Regions from separate parts of the Streptomyces sp. NPDC056580 genome, predicted to be linked through region 1. Evidence: riboswitches for the same ligand, from Rfam matches in the RefSeq annotation. Region 1 holds a riboswitch; the other holds the start of a gene.
The links. A riboswitch is a leader RNA that binds a small molecule or an ion and turns the genes downstream of it on or off. The one in region 1 is predicted to bind S-adenosylmethionine.
Positions count from the first base shown of each region.

Region 2: linked by a shared signal. The riboswitch ahead of ACFQ9Z_RS10690 (amino acid ABC transporter permease) and the one ahead of ACFQ9Z_RS14700 (hypothetical protein) in region 1 are both predicted to bind S-adenosylmethionine.

Region 1 is NZ_JBHTVE010000006.1:197,384-204,645, forward strand. It holds partial or broken gene ACFQ9Z_RS14675 (TetR/AcrR family transcriptional regulator) at 1-467, opposite strand, end outside; gene ACFQ9Z_RS14680 (hypothetical protein) at 569-736, opposite strand; gene ACFQ9Z_RS14685 (DUF4157 domain-containing protein) at 961-2,190, shown strand; gene ACFQ9Z_RS14690 (TIGR03086 family metal-binding protein) at 2,685-3,302, opposite strand; gene ACFQ9Z_RS14695 (hypothetical protein) at 3,705-3,944, opposite strand; gene ACFQ9Z_RS14700 (hypothetical protein) at 4,306-5,370, opposite strand; SAM riboswitch class IV at 5,427-5,536, opposite strand; gene ACFQ9Z_RS14705 (DUF3293 domain-containing protein) at 5,846-6,322, shown strand; gene ACFQ9Z_RS14710 (hypothetical protein) at 6,472-6,810, shown strand.
Region 2 is NZ_JBHTVE010000004.1:396,857-404,118, forward strand. It holds gene ACFQ9Z_RS10670 (flavodoxin family protein) at 1-367, shown strand, start outside; gene ACFQ9Z_RS10675 (metallophosphoesterase) at 830-2,050, opposite strand; gene ACFQ9Z_RS10680 (putative leader peptide) at 2,373-2,483, shown strand; gene ACFQ9Z_RS10685 (glutathione S-transferase C-terminal domain-containing protein) at 2,708-3,571, shown strand; SAM riboswitch class IV at 3,637-3,745, shown strand; gene ACFQ9Z_RS10690 (amino acid ABC transporter permease) at 4,070-5,050, shown strand; gene ACFQ9Z_RS10695 (amino acid ABC transporter ATP-binding protein) at 5,047-5,844, shown strand; gene ACFQ9Z_RS10700 (transporter substrate-binding domain-containing protein) at 5,914-6,942, shown strand; gene ACFQ9Z_RS10705 (GNAT family N-acetyltransferase) at 7,033-7,262, shown strand, end outside.

The DNA of each region.
Region 1 (7,262 bases):
TACGTGAGGACCTGCTCGACCAGCAGGTCCTCGATGTCGTCGAGGAGGGCGAGCACCTCCCGCGAGACGTCGCGCGGATCGCGCCCCCTGACCATCTCGCGGCCGATGACCGCCATGACCGTACTGTGCGTCCAAGCGATCTGGCCGGCCATCAGATGCGGCAGGTCGTCGTCGTCCGCGGCGCCGGTCTCCTCGCGCAGCTCCCGCTCCAGGGTGGACTGGACCTCCTGGCCGATGCCCCACAGCCGGGAGCGCAGGGGGGCCTCCTCGATGACCCTCATGAACACCGCGTATCCGGGGATGAAGCCCACCCGCGGGGACACGGCCTCGACCTCCTCGCGCAGTTCGCGCAGCACCGCGGCGACCGCCGACTCGCCGGCCGGGCGGCCGCGCACCCAGCGGGCGAGTCGGTCGACCATGCCGGCGGGGCGGTCGAAGAACAGGTCCTCCTTGGCGGGGAAGTAGTTCTTCTTCCCCTGAACGTCCCGCCGCCGATGCCGTCGAGGCCCGCGCCATCACCGAGGAAGTACGCGCCGCGCTTGGGCATCATCCTGGCCCGTAAGGTCCGTCAGGCGGCGGTCAACGCCTTACCCACGACCCCACGGCGCTGCTCGGCAACGGCGCGCGCGTGGTGTTTCGGCCAGCGCCGGGCTCGGGTCACCCCCTGGTCGAGAGCGGTCCGCTCGGTGGGCTCCAGCTCGGTGGTGCGGAGGAAGTCGGCGACCTTGCCGGGCACGGAGAGTGCCCGCGTTGTGCACTCGCGGCCCTGCTCCGCCGCAACGGTGCCTGGTAGGCGTGGCCATGGACATCCGCGTGGCGCGGGTGCCGCGGCGAAGGGAAGGGCTTGTGCACGAGCGCACGAAGGACCCACGGAACGACACGACGTCGCGCACGGCGCCCGGCCGCCGGACCGCTGCCCGGCCGTCCGCCACGGATCAGAAGTTCCGGGCGAACGCACCGATGACTCCGGAGACGGCTCTGTTCCTCCAGACCACGGTCGGCAACGCGGCGGTCGCCCGGATGATCCAGCAACAGCGGCACGCCCACCGCCCCCCTGGCGGCGGACGGGATGCCGCGACCGGCACGGAGGCCGAGGCCGCACCGGTGCAGCGCTCCGCCGTGCACGACGTCCTGCGCTCCCCGGGCCGGCCGCTGGCCGAACCGGTGCGCACCGAGATGGAAACGCGCCTGGGGGAGGACTTCCGTGCCGTGCGCGTCCACGACGACGCCCCGGCCGCCCGGTCTGCGGCCGAGATCGGCGCCCGCGCCTACACCTCGGGCGACCACGTTGTGCTCGGCCGCGGCGGCTCGGACGACCACACCCTCGCTCACGAACTGACTCACGTGATCCAGCAGCGGCGGGGCCCGGTGGCCGGCACCGAGATCGGATCGGGGCTCCGGGTATCGAGCCCCTCCGACCGCTTCGAGCGCGAGGCCGAGGCGAACGCCACCGAGGCCCTGCGCCGCCCGCTGCCCGCGCCGGTGGCCCGGCCCTTCCCGGGGTCCGGCCCGGTGTCGCTCGGGGGCTCCCGGACGGAGGACCACTCGCGGGTGCCGATTCAGCGTGCTCACACGGCGACCACCGTTGCTGCACCGGTCGCGACGCAGGCCGCCTTCACGCCCCTGGCGGGGGACGATCTGGAAGGCGAGTGCGGCGGCTTCGAACGCAGGCGGGCGTTGAGCGTCAACCCGCCTCAGCAGGGGGTGATCATCCAGGAGATCAACCGGGTCTTCGCCGTGGAACAGTGGGACGGGGCGGCGTGGTCCGCCCTGCCGAGCACGGACATCGACGCCTACGTCACGGCGAGGAACTCGACCGTGCACGCCACTGTCGGCCGCTATTGGGAGTTGTGGGAGGTCGACGCGCAGGGCAACGTCTCCGACGGCGCGGAGGACACCTTCGGCCTGCCCTCCATCATCCCGGGAAGGAAACGCAAGGACACCACGCGGGGGACCTACACGATCACGGGGGACGCGGTGTTCTACCCCACCACTGCGGCGCCGGACACTCTGGGATTCACCCGGGGCGGGGCCGCGCCCGCCGGGGGCCTGTACAGCACCTTGTCCGACCCGTCGGGGGCCATCGCGGCCAGCGGACTCACCGCCACCGGCCAGCCAGTGCGCTGCCGGGTCCACGTCTCGTGGGACAGTTCCGCGAGCGACAGGTACTCGGTGGTCACCATGACCTGAGCCGAGCGGGCGCTGGGCGATCGCCGACCGGGGCGGGGTCGGCCGCGCTGGTAACACTCGACCTCACCGAGGGCGATGAGGCATCCGGGCCCGGTTCCGGCCGCGTCGTGGATCACGGCCTCGGGGAACATCGGTACCGTGGCTGTCGTCAAGTCGGTGATCATCCCTCCGCGTCCAGCATCTCCGCGTGCCTACGCGATTACTCGACCAGTGCTTCCGAACCCGTCGCGGCTACGGCAGGCGTGGTGCGTGCCGCTGTGAAGGTTGCTGGTGTGTCGGCTGCTCCGGATTCGGCGTCCTGGAGCGTGCGAATCCAACCCTTAATAACTGAGCGATGTGGTTACGGATGGTCGCCTCATTGCGGAGCGCGGTCGTCGGGCCCACGGAGTTCGCATCGAGCCACTTCTGCGCGTGGCCGGGAAGGTTTACCAGGGATCTTGATCACATGGCGAGTACCGTCGGCCGCCCCTGAGGAGGCTCGTAACCACACGGGATTAGTGACCTCGTGCCGGCGTCCTCCCCATTCGGTGCAGCAGTCGCATTTGGGGGGAGGAGTTGTTAGCGAGCACGCCGTCGGGAGCGGCAAAGAACCGATGAGTTGTTTCTGCAGCGGTGGGCGTTTCCGGCAACCCTGCGTAGATCGCGTCAAGATTTTCTTCGATCCACGCCACGAGGCTGCCATCGAGGGCGTCGTCCAGGTTGACAGCCCGTGCGAGGTCCCAGGTGTGGACAGCGCTGTCCGTGACTCTCAGGGCAAGTGCCTGCTGGCCGGACACCGGGCCCAAGGGATAGTCCAGAACCCGCTGAAGAGCACCGGTCTCCCCGAACGCATGGGCACACTCGCGTACGGACAGGGCGTACGCGCCAACCGGATCCGTGCCCAGCGCGTCGGCGTCCCGCAGCCGCAGGAAAGCGGCGGCGCCACCGCCATGCAGCAGACTCACGTAGTTGAGGTTTCCGCGAGTCATGTGGTTGACCAACTCCCGCACGTTCCACTCGGCGCAGGGAGTTGGCCAGGTCCACTGCTCGGATCGCACTGCTCGCAGCTTCTGTTCGAACTCGGCGCTGGACCCGAGGAACCGATCGATGAGCCCCTCAAACACGTTGACCATGTGACCCAGCATGCTCGCTTCGGGCAGCCGGGTCCGGCGGGTATCGGACGTCAAGGTGGAGCTCTCGGTCCACCCGCCACCCCAGCGCCTACCAGGCATCGCCACCTGGAAACGGGGCCGTAAGCGAAGAGCCGGGTCTCTGACCTGCGGCCGTGCAATCGATCAATGCTGCGACCTGCGACTTAGCTGTCGGTGGTTGTCAGCGTTGATCGTCGTTGAGCACCCCCGCACGGCCCAGAGACGGCCCCGAGCGGGAGGGCTAAGACAAGGACGACTGGACGACTGTTGGCCACTTAGCGTGCCCGACGGGTCGGCACGGTCCCTGCGACTCTCCACGGCTACGCTGACGCGGGAACGCCCCGCAGCGCGTGGCTGCGGAGCGTTCCTAGCGCCTAGTGGCGTTTAGTCGACTGCCTGCCCGTTGCCCGTGCCGCCCCTGCAGGTCCCGGTGCCGGGGTTGGCCGGGTTGGGGGTCCAATCGACCGTTCCGCCGCCGTCGGTGCACTCACCCGGGGTGAGGGCATTGATGGCGCCCTGGCTTGGGGTGAGGTTGGCGGCGGTGGCGGTGGCGGCACCTGTGAGGCCGAGTCCGGCGAGGGCTGCCGTGGCGATGCCAGCGGCGAGGATACGTCGAATGCGCATTCGGTTCCCCTTTCACGGATTGCCTTGATTGGGGCACTAATCAGCTTGATGTTCATCCATGTGGGTGGCACGTCACGTTGGGCCGTTCGGGTGACATAGCTGTCGGATGCGGGGTCGGTGGGGCGACCCGCCGGACAGCACACCTAGGTCGGCGTAGCGACTTTGGCCGGGAGTTTCAATGACCGAGTCAAGGCTGCGGCCGCCCTCCACTCGTGAGGGCGGCGCCTCGTCCCGGAGGTCGTCTGTGCCTCAGCCGACGAAAGCCAGCCACGACGGCGGGCGCGCCGACCGATCGGGTGCGCGTGTGTCTAGCTGCAGCCCTGACGGCCTCAGCCACGCTGCTGGTTTCGGGGCCTCGGGGTTACAGCATGGTCAGAGGCACGTGGCAGCGTGTCCAGTGGACGCTCCAGTCGCCGTCGAGCGGGGTGTAGCCGGCCTCCCGCACCCGTTCCGTCGCCTGTTCCAGGTGGCTCCGCAGTTCGTCGAGACTGCCGCTGCCCAGCTTCTGGCTGCCAGCGTCCAGTTCCAGCTGGAGGTACATGACGTGGTCCTCTCCCCGGTGCTCCGCACTGAACTCAACGGTGTAGAAGCCGTTGCTGCCCTGGCTGTAGATGGACACATAGTGCTGCGTGATCTCGTCTGGATCGAAGCCGTACTCTTCGAACACTTCAAGGGTTTCGTACGGCGGGTCCGTGACGTCGCAGGAGCTGCACCACCACTGGATCTGCCACGGACCGTCCGGGGCCCACCCCTCCTTTTCCAGCCTCGCCTGGGCGAGTTCGGTGAGGGTGGTGAGCGTTTCGAACCAGTCTCTTTCGATGCCCGCGGTGATGTCGCCGCCCAGGTGATGGGCCGACTCCGTCCCCGTTCCTTCGGCGAAGTCGTCCACGACCGTCAGAACGCAGCCGGTGTCCTCCTGGTACTCCACCTTCGCGTACCGCCGCTTGTCCGCGTCTCCCCGGTGAATGCCGGGCATGCCGGCCCCCGTTCGGGCCTCTGTTCCGTCGGCCTCCTCGCCTTCCGCAGACACCGGGTCCGGGTTCCGGGGCCCGACGGGTGCGTGCCGGTGAGGATTGAGGCAGACCGACTCCAACCGGGCCTTTCCGATACGGCTGCTGATCAGCGATCCGGGAACATGCTCCCCCTGACTGACAGCACGTACCTGAAGGGGTCGGTCCTCGCCGCGGTAGAAGGCGATGTCGAATCCGCTGTCGAGCCACTCGTCGAAGATCTCGTCAGTTCCAGGCCGACCGGAGCCGCTCGCCTCAGCCGTGCAGAACAGCGCCCGGGCAGCGTCGAGGCCGGTGGTCACCAGTCCCGCGCGGTCCGGCTCTGCGACTGCGGACATGGCGGGTCCGGGCGTCGGCTCAGGCTTCTGGGCCTGTCGCCCCGTCGGCACTGCGGGGATCGCGTCGGAAACGGGCACGGGCGGTCAACCCTCCGGAGTCGATGGACCCCGGTAGTGCACACCCGCACCCCGGTGATCTGCGGTTTCCCAACGCACCGCGCGCTGGGCTGGTCGTCCTCCGGGGCATCCGCGGCAAACGGGATGTCGTCCAGCAAGCCGGGGCTTGACGCTGGAACTCGTGACCGGGCGCGAAGCTAACACCCGTCTGGATCTTGCACAATGTGATCCACAACGCTTTACCCCTTGAGCGGTGGTGTGGCAACATTCCGCTCGGTCACGACGCCGATCGCGCCGAAGACTGGCTCCCACAGCCGTGTGGGACCGAGCACCGATCTCCCTGCCGGTGGGTAAGGGGGTCCTTCGTTCACAGGAGGCCCTCATGCAGGTCACTGACGCTGCGACCACACCCCAGAACTGGGAACTCTTCCGGCGGACGGTCGTCGATATCCGATTCCCGGACCGGACGGTACGGGTCGAACCGTGTCCGCAGGGCATGGCCCAGGATCCTTTCCCTGAACTCCTGGGACCTGTCGGCACCGCCGCCCTCCACGTCGTCACGTCGTGCGACCTCCACGGCCGTCCCACCCTCGCCGAAGACAACGCCCGCACCCAGGCCCGGCTCCTCGACGAGCTCGACCGGCGAGGGCTGGCGCCCGCTGCGGGAGGCGATGCGCACGGCACCCACATCCAGCAGAGCGTCGCGATCGCCGGCCTGAACGACTCGACGGCGCGTGAACCGGGGCGGTGCTCCGGCCAGGACGCGGTCTTCGCCTGGACCCCCGGCGCCCGGTCTCTGCTGTCCTGCGACGGCGGCGCAACGGACATAGGCGCCGTCCTCGTGCGTGACGCTATTGGGGCCATCCCCGCGGGTGCGGGGAGCAAGCGAAGGGCGCCTGGAGGGGCTCCCGCAGCTCCTACAGCACCGCCGCCCGCCGGGCCAGAGACAGCGCCGGTCAGTCCGCCCGTCTGAGCAGCGGCCGGCCATCGGAGGACAGCGCACGTCCATCGCTGCGTGATGCATACGCACCCCCTGCGTGCGGGCCGTCCGACTCGACATCCGAGTCCGGCGACCCGTGGCGTACCCCCGAGAAGCAACCACCTCGAGCCAGAAGGAACCCCATGGCCACGAACCGACAGATGAGCCGCGCCGACTACGAAACCATCTCCGCGGCCATCGCTGAATCCGACGACCAGGACTTCGACGCCCGCCGACACATCGCCTTCAACCTCGCCGCCGCCCTCACCGGGACCTCGGACCGCTTCGACCCCGTGCTCTGGCTGACCCAGTGCGAGGTCGGGCCAGTCTCCCCGGCCGACGTGGCGGGCTGGACGAAGCGCCTGGAACTACGCGTGCTCTCCATCGGCAGGCGGCGCCGCAACAGCCTCAACATGGGCTACACCGATACGGAGCAGTACATCGACGCCGACGACAACCCCCTGGATCTGGAGCACAAGTAGGGACCATCCCCCCGGGCGGGGAGCAGAGGTCGCCGCCCGTCTCCCTCAGCTCTTGCCGCGGGGGCCCGTTGTGACGCATGTCGGATCAATTGTTCGATGGCCCGGCGGAGGCCGCGCTGGAGGGCGTCCTCTATCCGCTGTTCGGCGAGATCTGGCGTGTCACGTCCTTGATCACCTTCTCCGACGCGAGAGCGGCCGCGCTGAGTACGGAGAAAACACGCCACGGGCGTCGTCCCCTTCGCTTAGGGCGGCGCCCGACGGGCCTCCTGAACGACTCGTCGGCCCCAGTTATTGCCAGACCGGGCCTCGCGTCTGCCTCCGACCGACAACCTGGCTGGTCGCCCGCGGCTCGCGGACCGTAGCGGTACGAAATTCGACCGCTTGGCGACGTTAGTGGCAAGCACACGCCTCCACGGCATCGGCCGAGGAGCCATCACACAGACTTGAGGAGT
Region 2 (7,262 bases), on a different contig from region 1:
CAACGACGCAGGCCAGTACGCCTACTACGGCCGTGTCGGCGGCTGCCTGATCACCGGCAACGAGGACGGCGTCAAGCACTGCGCCATGAACGTGCTGTACAGCCTGCAGCACCTGGGCTACACCATCCCGCCCCAGGCGGACGCCGGCTGGATCGGCGAGGCCGGCCCCGGCCCCTCGTACCTCGACCCCGGCTCGGGCGGCCCGGAGAACGACTTCACCAACCGCAACACCACCTTCATGACCTGGAACCTGCTGCACCTGGCGCGGGCGCTGAAGGACCTCGGCGGCATTCCCGCCTACGGCAACCAGCGCACCGCCTGGGACGCCGGATGCCGCCGCGACTTCGAGAACCCCGAACACCGTTAGGGCGGCCAGGCCCGGGCGGCGCGCCCGCCCCGCGGCCGCCTGCGCCACAGAGCCGGGCAGCGCGCCTTGCCCGTGCCGGCTCGTGAGCGTTCCCTTCGACCGGAGGAGGCGGCCCATGGCGAGCGGTCGAGGGCCGTCGGGTCCCGCACCCTCCCGCGGGCCACGGCACGGGAGGCCGGACCGGAAGCCGGCGCGGGAGCGGCCGGGGCGCACGCGCGGCGCTGTGGCCGCCGTGCTCCTCCCCGCCTCCGCGGTCGGCCACGCACTCGGGCCGCGCCGTGCCCGGCGGGCCGCCCGCGACGGCGGGAACCTTGCCGCCGCGGGCCGCCGGGGCACACCATGACCGCGGACGACGACGAGCCGGTCGGTCTTCGACCGGCTGCCGGCCGACGTCACCGTCCAGTTCTCCTGAGGGCGCGGCGGGCGCAATCGCGGCGCCGGACGCCTCCTGTACGGCGGTGGCTACGGCGTGGCGGGCCGGTCCGGGGAGCGGAGGACGAGCAGGGTGATCTCGCTGGGGGCGAAGACGCGGAACGGCGGGCCCCAGAAGCCGGTGCCGCGGCTGGTGTAGAGGAGGGTGCGGGCGCCGTGCCGGCTGAGACCGGCGAGGGCGGGCTGGTCGATGCGGACCAGGTGGTGGAAGGGCCATATCTGCCCGCCGTGGGTGTGGCCGGAGAGCTGGAGGTCGATCCCGGCGGCCGCCGCCCGGTCGACGAACTTGGGCTGGTGCGCCAGGAGCAGGACGGGCAGGCCGGGGTCGGCGCCGTCCAGGGCTCCGGCGAGGTGGGCGCGGTGGCCCGCCAGGCCGGAGGACTCGGCGGTGACGTCGTCCACGCCGGCGACGACGAGGGTGTCGCCGCCGCGTTCGAGCAGCAGGTGGCGGTTGCGCAGCGGCTCCCAGCCCAGCTCGTCCATCAGGTCGACCCAGCCCTGGGCCTCGCTGTAGTACTCGTGGTTGCCGGTGACGTACACCCGGGCCCGGGTGGCGCGCACGGTGCCGAGCGGGGCGGCCTGGACGCGGCGGCGCTCGGCCGTGCCGTCCGCGATGTCACCGGTGTGGCAGACCAGGTCGGCTTCCAGGGTGTTCACCGTCTCGCACACCCGCGCCGACCAGCGGGCGCGGTCCAGCGGGCCGTAGTGGGTGTCGGTGATGAGGGCGACGCGCAGGCCGTCCAGCCCGGCGCCCAGTCGCGGCAGCTGCACGTCGAGCCTGCGCACGCGTGGCACGCGGCGAGCTTCGGCGTACCCCCAGACGAGCAGGACGGCGGCTACGCCGAGGACGGCCCAGGTGACGATGCGGGCCCGGTCCTGGCTCTCACCGACGCCTGCCACGGTCAGCGCGAGCCGCAGCAGCACGCCGAGCAGCACGGACCAGGTGAACAGCACCCAGCCGGCGCCCAGCAGGGTGTCACCGACGATCGCCGCCCGGTCCTGCTGGCGCCGGCCGTGGCCGCGCACCATCGCGAGCGGCATCCCGGCGAGGCCGAGGACGAACAGGGCCGTGCCGGCGAGCGTGACGGGCAGCGGCCAGTGCTGGCCGGTGTACAGGAGCACCCAGCACGGCACGGCCCACAGCAGGACGGGGGCGACCAGGGGGATGTAGCGCATCAGGCGGTGCAGCAGGCTCCGCCGCGGCGCCTGCGCTGGGCTGTCGGCGGGTCGGGTGCTGCTGGTGTCGGTCACGCTTCGCCTCTCTGCCCGGGCTGCCGTCTCGCGCACTGTAGCCGGTCGTCCACGGGAGGGCCGGACGGGTGTTCAGGAATGGGGCGTCGCCGTGGAGCCGAATCCCGGAGGCGGGCCGGAGCGGAGCGAATCCGTAGCCCGCGCTGTCCGCGGGCCCGGTCTCGGCACCCGGCCCGGCCGCGCCGAGTGACCCGGGGAGGGTGGACCGTCCAGGGGCGGGGGCGCGTCCATCGGGATGTCCGCGATGCGGGACGGACCTCTTGACGTCCGTGGCCGGTGGATCGACACTCGATGAGGAATCCCAGTGAACAGGTAGGGAAATATGAGGCGCCTTGATCCGGTCACCGTCCGAGTGAGCCGTTCGCCTCTGCTGACCTCCCGACGTCACATCGACCTGCTCCGCGTCTGCAGCGCGCTCGGCCCCATGGGCTGACCTGCGCACCTGCCGCGCCGACGCCTACCGCGCAGCGTCGTGCCGTCCGGCGTGCCCAGCTGAGCCCCGCACCGGGGTTCCGTCGTCGCATCCCCGTAGCCCCGGCGGGCCCGGCACCGATCGCCGGGCCCGCCCTCCGGGCGGAGCAGGGGGATCCGGCCACGGGGCCCAGCCCGATGTCGCATCCGCCGCGCGTACGTCCGCGCCCGCTTCCGGGGAGAGTCATGACCGTCACAACGCCGCCCGCCCACGTTTCCGTCCGGCCCACGCCCGCCTTCCGCGGCCGCATCGGCAGGGACGCGCGCAGCGGCCACTACGCCGTTCCCGGCCGCTACCGGCTCCATCTGTCGACCGCGTGTCCGGCCGGCCTGCGCATCGCCGTCACCCACACCCTGCTCGGCCTGGACGCCGTCTGTCCGGTGACCTACCTGCCCGCCGTCCCCGACTGTCCCGAGGGCGGCCACTCCGTCCTGCGCCCGCTGTACGAGGCGAGCGCGCACAGCTACTCCGGTCCGGCCGCGGCGCCGGTGCTCAGTGACGGATGGTCCGGGCGGATCGTCAGCACCCACGACCGGGACATCATGCGCGACCTCGCCCACCGCTTCGACACCTGCGGCCCCTCGCTCTACCCGAGCGGCGCGGAGTCGGAGATCGAGGCCGTGGAGCGGATGTGCGTGGAGGGCATCGAGGGGGCGGCGCAGCGGGCCGGGGCCGTGGGAGGGGAAGCGGCGGAACGCGACATGGCAGTGGCCACGCTGCTGGAGACCCTCGGCGCCCTCGACCGCCGGCTCGACGGCCGCACCTACCTGATCCGCGACGAAGTCACCGCCGCCGACGTCGAGTTGTGGGTCGCCCTGGTCCGGCTCGACACCGTGCACCGGCACCATCTCGACGCCGTCGCGGTCCAGCGCATCGCCGGCCACCCGGCGCTGTGGTCCTACGCCCGCCGTCTGACCGCCCACCCGGCCTTCGGCGCCCACCTCGACCTCGACGGCATCGACCGCCGCCACCACGCCCAGTGCCGCGGGCTGGAGGCCGCCGGCTCGGCCGTGCAGATCCTCGACTGGGCGGCGCACTGCGCCCGTTAGCCGTTCCACCTGGTGGACCGGCGTTGACATACGTTCGGGCACTTGTCTTTACTACGGCCCAGAACGGTCATGAGTGTCAGTGACAAGCCCTGGCTGGCTGACCGGCAACCCTCGCACCGCGGTGGGGTGCCCCAGGTGACGACCCGGCCGATGACACATCGGTAAGCGCGAGGCCCGTGGGGCCGGAACAGTGACGGTGACGCCATGTACGCAGCTCCCAGAACGGCCGCACGCCGTTCCCAGGGCTGCGTACGGACGTACGCGAGCCTGCTCGTCGCCGACCGCGCCGTCGATCTGCTCCGCGTCAGCAGCGCACTGTGTACCGCACCGGGCCGTGCCGGCTGTCGGGGCTGACTCCTCCCCGCAGCCCTCGCACTCCCTGACCGACACCGCCCGCGCGGTGTGCCGTCGCCCTTCCCACTCCCGGTCTCCCGCCGTCCTGCGCGTCCCCGCACACCGGCGTGGATCCGGGGTGTTCCCACCCAGCCGGAGCCCACCATGAGCGAACCCCCTGGCGCCACCGTCACCTTGCCCGAGGCGCCGACCACCGCCGAACCGCCCAAGGCCCTCACCGCCCAGCGAGTACTGCCGTTGCGACGGCCGGGACGCTGGATCGCCACCGCGGTCGTCCTGGTCCTGGTCGCCCAGTTCGCCCACGGGCTGGTGACCAACCCTTTCTACCAGTGGGACCGCTGGAGCTACTGGTTCCTGCGGCCGACCATCCTCGACGGCCTCCTCATCACCCTCGAAGTCGCCGCCTACAGCGCCGTGCTGGGCCTCATCGGCGGTGTCCTGCTCGCCCTGGCCCGGCTGTCGAAGAGCCCGGTACTGCGCGCGGTCAGCTGGACCTACGTCTGGGCTTTCCGCTCCATCCCGCTCATCGTGGTCCTGATCTTCCTCTACAACTTCAGTGCCCTGTACAAGACGTTGAGCGTCGGCATCCCCTTCGGGCCGGCCTTCTTCTCCTTCGACGAGTCGAAACTCGCCACCGACATGGTCGTCGCCGTCGTCGGCCTCAGCCTCAACGAGGCCGCCTACGCGGCCGAGGTGGTGCGCGGAGGCATCCTCTCCGTCGACCAGGGCCAGCACGAGGCGGCCGCCGCCCTCGGCCTGCCCAAGGGATACCAGTTCCGCAGAATCGTCTTTCCGCAGGCGCTGCGCTCCATCATCCCCAACTACGTCAACCAGCTCATCGGCCTGATCAAGGGCACCTCGCTGGTCTTCTACGTCTCCCTGCTGGACCTGTTCGGCTCCGCGCAGACCATGGGCTCCACCTACCCCGGCGACATCGTGCCGCTGCTGCTGGTCGTCACCGTCTGGTACCTGATCCTGACGAGCGTCGTCTCCGTCATCCAGTTCTACGTCGAGCGGTACTACGCCCGGGGCGCCACCCGCAGCCTGCCGCCGACGCCACTGCAGAAGCTCCGCACCGGTCTGACCGACCTGCGGGCCCGCATCCGCCGGGAGGCCGCCGTATGACCGCCAAGACCGCCGACGCCCTGGCGGACGTCGAAGCCGCCACCGTCGAACTCCACGACGTGCACAAGTGGTACGGCACCCACCGGGTCCTGGACGGCGTCGACCTGACCGTCCGTCCCGGCGAGGTCACCGTGATCCTCGGTCCCTCCGGCTCCGGCAAGTCCACCTTGCTGAGGGTCATCAACCACCTGGAGAAGCCCGAGATCGGCCACGTCAGCATCAACGGCGAGCCGATCGGCGTGAAGCGGCAGGGCGACCGGCTGAAGGAGCTGAGCGAGCGGGCCATCCTCACCCAGCGTGGACGGATCGGGTTCGTCTTCCAGAACTTCAACCTCTTCCCGCACCTGACGGTCCTGGACAACGTGGCCGCGGCCCCGGTCGCCACCGGCCGGCTCGGCAGGCCCGAAGCCCGGGAACTGGCCCGCGAACTCCTCGGCCGGGTGGGCCTCGCCGACAAGACCGGCGCCTACCCGCGCCAACTCTCCGGCGGACAGCAGCAGCGCGTCGCCATCGCCCGCGCCCTGGCGCTGCGCCCCGGCGTCATCCTCTTCGACGAGCCCACCTCCGCCCTGGACCCCGAACTGGTCGGCGAAGTCCTCGCCGTCATCCGGGACCTGGCCTCCAGCGGCACCACCCTCGTCATCGTCACCCACGAGATCGGCTTCGCGCGCGAGATCGCCGACCGGGTCGTCTTCATCGACGGCGGCAAGATCATCGAGCAGGGGCCGCCCTCCGAGGTCCTCGACACACCACGGCACGAGCGGACCAGGGACTTCCTCAGCAAGGTCCTGTGACCCGCCGCCCCCGCGACCTCCCCCCACGCCACCACCCTCATCACCGCCCCTGAGCGACAAGGAACGGCCATGCGCACCCACTTCACCCGACGCAGCCTGATACGCGGCATCACCGCGGTGACCGCCGTCGCCTCCCTGGCCACCGGGCTCGCCGCCTGCGGTGGCGACAGCGACGCGGCCACCACCACCGGCACCGCCGCCAAGTCCGGCGAGGTCGTCATCGGTCAGGCCTCCAACGGCGCCGCCAAGCAGACCACCGTCAAGGTCTCCGAGGTCAAGTCCATCAGCGCCGAACTGCCCGCCGCCCTCAAGAAGAGCGGCAAGCTGGAGATCGGCATCGGCGCCCTGCCCGCCGGCTTCCCGCCGCTGGCCTACGTGGGCAGCGACCAGAAGACCCTCACCGGCGCGGAGCCCGACTTCGGCCGCCTGGTCGCCGCGGTCCTCGGCCTGAAGCCCGAGGTGAAGAACTCCACGTGGGAGAACCTCTTCGTCGGCATCGACAGCGGCAAGGTCGACGTGGCCTTCTCCAACGTCACCGACACCGAAGAGCGCAAGAAGAAGTACGAGTTCGCCTCCTACCGGCAGGACAACCTCGCCTTCACCGTGCCGAAGAAGAGCACCTGGAACTTCGGCGGCGACTACCAGAACCTCGCCGGCAAGACCATCTCCGTGAGCGCCGGGACCAACCAGGAGAAGATCCTCCTGGAGTGGAAGGCGAAGCTCGCCAAGGAGGGCAAGAAGCTCACCGTCAAGTACTTCCAGGACAGCAACAGCGTCTACCTGGCACTGTCCGGCGGCAAGATCGACGCGTACTTCGGCCCCAACCCCGGCATCGCCTACCACAACAGCCAGACCGCGAACACGCCCAACGCCACCCGCACCGCGGGCACCTACTCGGGCGCCGGAGCGAGCCTTCAGGGCCTGATCGCGGCCACCGCCAAGAAGGACAGCGGCCTGGCCAAGCCGCTCGCCGACGCCATCAACCACCTGATCAAGAACGGTCAGTACGCCGAGTGGCTCAAGGCCTACAACCTCTCCAACGAGGCCGTCGCCAAGTCCGAGGTCAACCCGCCCGGACTCCCGCTCGACAACTCCTGACCACCGTATGCCGGGGACTCCACCACCCGCCTCGCGGTGGAGTCCCCGGCGTGCCGGACACCCCGAGCCGCACCCGGAGACCGCCACACCATGTCCGTCACCACCGTCGACGCCACGTCCTCGCACGTCCTGGACAACCCCGCCTGGGCCGCCCTCACCGGACCCCACGCCCACTTCGCCGAACGCATCGGCCACGCCGCCCGCTACCACCAGGACGTGGCCCCCTTCCACGCCCTCTCCGACGAGGACGACCCGCGCGCCTGGGCCGACCTGGCCGGCCTCGTCGGCCCCGGCGGCACCGCCGCGGTACGAGGCGTCAC